2 regions of the Peribacillus sp. FSL K6-1552 genome follow, and region 1 is predicted to be linked to the other one. Evidence: riboswitches for the same ligand, from Rfam matches in the RefSeq annotation. Region 1 holds a riboswitch; the other holds the start of a gene.
The links. A riboswitch is a leader RNA that binds a small molecule or an ion and turns the genes downstream of it on or off. The one in region 1 is predicted to bind glycine.
Positions count from the first base shown of each region.

Region 2: linked by a shared signal. The riboswitch ahead of NST21_RS03050 (amino acid permease) and the one ahead of gcvT (glycine cleavage system aminomethyltransferase GcvT) in region 1 are both predicted to bind glycine.

Region 1 covers NZ_JBBOST010000001.1:3,962,490-3,964,697, reverse strand. The annotation lists gene NST21_RS19005 (DEAD/DEAH box helicase) at 1-450, opposite strand, end outside; glycine riboswitch at 834-921, shown strand; glycine riboswitch at 925-1,008, shown strand; gene gcvT (glycine cleavage system aminomethyltransferase GcvT) at 1,161-2,208, shown strand, end outside.
Region 2 covers NZ_JBBOST010000001.1:651,995-654,202, reverse strand. The annotation lists gene NST21_RS03055 (ketopantoate reductase family protein) at 1-238, opposite strand, end outside; glycine riboswitch at 793-871, shown strand; gene NST21_RS03050 (amino acid permease) at 1,051-2,208, shown strand, end outside.

The DNA of each region.
Region 1 (2,208 bases):
TGATATAACAACATCGCATGATTCCCACACATAGCTTTTTCTTTGAACAACAGCCGGAATATGAAACTTGGTATTCAATTCAAAAGCCCATTGACTTACAAGTGAAGCGGGGACAAGAATTAATACTTTTTTAACAAGACCTCGGATCATATATTCTTTAAGAATCAAGCCAGCTTCGATTGTTTTCCCGAGACCTACTTCATCAGCTAAAATGGCTTTTCCATTCATCTTTTCAACTACCTGCTTTGCCGCTTCCAATTGGTGGGGAAGCGGGGTGAGCTGTGGAAGATGCTTGGGTGCCTGTAAACCTTCAAAATCAGGAATAATGAGGTTTTCTTCCATTTGAACAGCCAATTTATAAAGCTCCCAATTACCCCATGGACCGTCATTTTCCATCTTTTGTAGAAACTCGTCATTCCAATCAGAACTGAAGGATATATTAATTTTCATTGAAACTACTCCTTCTAAAATCATAATTTTCTTATTTAAGGTTGAAACCCGAACATTTTATATGTGAAGTAAGAAAAATATTTCTCTGTAAAAGATATTGCAGAGAAAAGTTTCTTAAGGTAGGATGTAAGTATATTTAGAAAATTCCAATATCCCAAAACGCTTAAAAGAAGCGTACATTTTTATGAATGTAGTCATGTTTTTCATAGTATGGGCAACTGCCTCTTACTTTATCCCAGATTAACAGACTAGAGATCATTCATTAAGTTCTGAAGTTTTAAGGAGAGTTGGTAGAGAAAGCATTTTGTAAATGCACAGAGGTTTTACTAACTATCAGTAGGATTAATTACTTTCCTAATTGGTGGAGACACATTTATATGCGGGTGAAGATAAGGGGAGAGACTACGAATGTAGCGCCGAAGGAGCAAACTTAGCAGTGAATCTCTCAGGCAAAAGAACTCTTATTGGACGCAACTCTGGAGAGCGCCGCTCGTTGCAGAACGGCCACCAAAGGGGAAAGCCTATTATATAGGTAAACTTTCAGGTTTCAGGACAGAGAAAAAGCTCTTTAGGGCTTTCTCTGTCCTTTTTTGTGCCCTTTTTTCCACATTATGAATCAGGATGAGAAGTATAAGAAGATCTGACAGGATGGAAAGAAGCTTTTAGAAAAGTGAGCAAAGTAAACTAAAAAATCTAAGGGGGGTCATTTTTTGACCAATTTAAAAAGAACGCCACTATTTGAGGTTTATCGAGAATACGGAGGAAAAACGATCGATTTTGGCGGCTGGGAACTTCCTGTCCAATTTTCGGGTATCAAGGACGAACATGAAGCAGTTCGTACAAAAGCTGGCTTATTTGATGTTTCCCATATGGGTGAGGTTGATGTGAAGGGCCCAGGGAGTCTTGCCTTTTTACAAAAAATGATGACCAATGATGTATCAAAGCTAAAACAGGGCGGAGCAATTTATACGGCTATGTGTTATGAAAACGGCGGTACTGTTGACGATCTTATCATTTATAAAAAGGCAGAAGACGACTATCTGCTCGTGGTCAATGCCGCCAATACAGAAAAAGATTTTAACTGGCTACAAGCTAATTGTTCAGAGGATGTCCAACTTTCGGATGTATCAAGCGATTATACACAGTTGGCACTGCAGGGACCTTTGGCAGAGAAAATATTACAAAAACTATCTAATGATACACTTTTGAGTGAAATTGGCTTTTTTAAATTCAAGGAAAATGTCCTGATAAATGGGCTTTCCACGATGGTTTCACGTACAGGATATACGGGTGAAGATGGTTTTGAAATATATAGCCACAGTGAAAATGGCCCGGCCCTATGGAGAGCTATTCTAGATGCAGGAAAAGAAGAAGGGATACAGCCGATAGGTTTAGGGGCACGTGACACACTCCGCTTTGAAGCTAAACTTCCGCTTTATGGACAGGAGCTTTCACCGGATATTACCCCAATTGAAGCCGGGATTGGTTTTGCGGTTAAAGTAGATAAGGAAGCCGACTTTTTCGGGAAAGCCGTTCTTACTGAACAAAAGGAAAAAGGGGCACCACGTAAGCTTGTCGGAATTGAAATGATTGACCGCGGCATTCCTCGTCATGGCTATAAGGTATACAGTGGGGATAAAGTCATTGGTGAAGTTACGACTGGCACTCAATCACCAACATTGAAGAAAAATGTAGGATTGGTACTTATCGATAAAGATTATTCGGTGATGGATTCTGAAGTCGAAGTGGAAATTCGTT
Region 2 (2,208 bases), 3.3 Mb from region 1:
CACTAAATTTAACAGTAAAAATCATCAAATCTGCAGGCTCGCCTATTTCTTCAGGCGTTACATAATGAAAGTCACAACGCTCACCATTGCAATAAACCCCATCCTGGACATATCTCTTTATTCTAGCTGTATCCGCAATAATCCTCACATTCTTCTTCGGCATTTCCTTTGATAAATGATGTCCATATAAAATGCCCAGTGCTCCTAATCCAACAATTGATACTGTCTTTATCGCCATAGCATCTCTAATTCCTTTCACCTTTTTACCTAAATATTATCACACTATTCGGAAAACAGTCGCGATTAAAATGCCAGTTCAATGGTATGAATTGATTAGAAAAACCACCTAGAAAAGCTACAATATTGTGAAATACCAATAATGACACGAGGGGTTTGTAACATCCTTACAGCTTCCTTTTGGTTCATGTATTTCACCAAAAAGCAAATTAAGGCTTAAACGAAGTCTACTCTTCTGCGGAACGATAACCACAAAATTTGTTGTTGTTTTTTGTATTGATTTTAAAGTGGACCCGTTAACTATCAGCTACAGTCACTATGGCTTTTCCAATCACTACTTTTATAGAATGTTGATATACATCAACTACATTACCCGCTAACTTTCCAATTTCCATATTGACCTATAGAATAAACAATGATAGAATTCCAATATTATATTGACGTTATTTAAGTATAATGACAAATGACCGAAGGAAGATTCAATTCTTCTACAAACGGACATTTATTACAACCGCATACTAGCAAGCGTTGAATGCTATGGATCACACTATAGCAGGAGCAGCTTCTGGAGAGACTGTACATAGTACAGCGCCGAAGGATTCACAATCTCAGGCAAAAGGACAGAAGAGTAACGAATGATGAATTGTTATTCTTAAACCTGACGAGATTGGTAGTATCCAATCTCTTTTTTTATTGTCCAAAATCCAAGATATTGCCATTCAATGGCATAAGCGAGGTGAAAACAACGAGCTACACGAGATGTAGAATCACGCTCCACACGACTAAGATCATAAACAACGGGAGATGCTCAAATTGGCTAAACAGGAATTGAAAAGAGATTTAAAAAATCGCCATGTACAATTAATTGCAATAGGAGGAACAATTGGTACCGGTTTATTTCTTGGATCCGGTAAAGCCATCCAATTGGCAGGCCCCTCCATTATCTTTTCCTATCTTATTATAGGGATTGCCTTATTTTTTGTTATGAGGGCTTTAGGGGAATTACTTTTATCCAACGCCGGTTATACGTCATTCACCGAATTCGCTACCGAATATATCGGGCCGTGGGCTGGATTCGTGACCGGATGGACCTATTGGTTCTGTTGGATCATGACAGCCATGGCTGATATCATCGCGGTTGGTGTCTATATGCAATATTGGTTCAATATCCCTCAATGGATACCAGCTCTTGCTTGCCTGGTCATTCTGTTAGGGTTGAATCTATTGACCGTTAAATTGTTTGGAGAACTTGAATTCTGGTTCGCGCTCATTAAAGTCATCACGATTATTGCCTTGATTATTGTAGGCATCATCCTGTTAGTCATTGGCTTCAAAACCAATACAGGAACCGTTTCACTCACCAACCTTTGGAGCCACGGAGGCATGTTTCCGAACGGCGTATCCGGCTTCCTGCTATCTTTACAATTGGTTGTCTTCTCCTTTGTAGGGGTCGAATTAATTGGTGTTTCTGCAGCAGAAACAGCTAACCCGAAAAAAAATATACCATCAGCCATCAATAAAATCCCGGTCCGAATTTTACTTTTCTATGTAGGTGCCATACTCGTCATTCTATGCGTCAATCCTTGGACACAGCTGGATGCATCAAGCAGTCCATTCGTAGAAGTCTTTACACTAATCGGCATTCCAATCGCTGCAGGGATTATCAATTTTGTTGTCCTGACATCCGCTGCATCTGCCGGCAACAGCGGTTTATTTTCAACAAGCCGTATGCTTTATACATTAAGCAATAATAACGATGCTCCTGCAAAATTAGCAAAATTAAATAAACATGCTGTTCCAAGTAATGCCTTGGTTACATCGGCAATCGTCGTCTCCCTAGGGGCATTGCTAAGCAAAATGATACCTGAACAGGCCTTTACAATAGTAACTACAATCAGTGCCATCTGTTTTATTTGGGTTTGGAGCATCATCTTGATTTCACATATCAAATATACGAAAAAACGTCCGGAC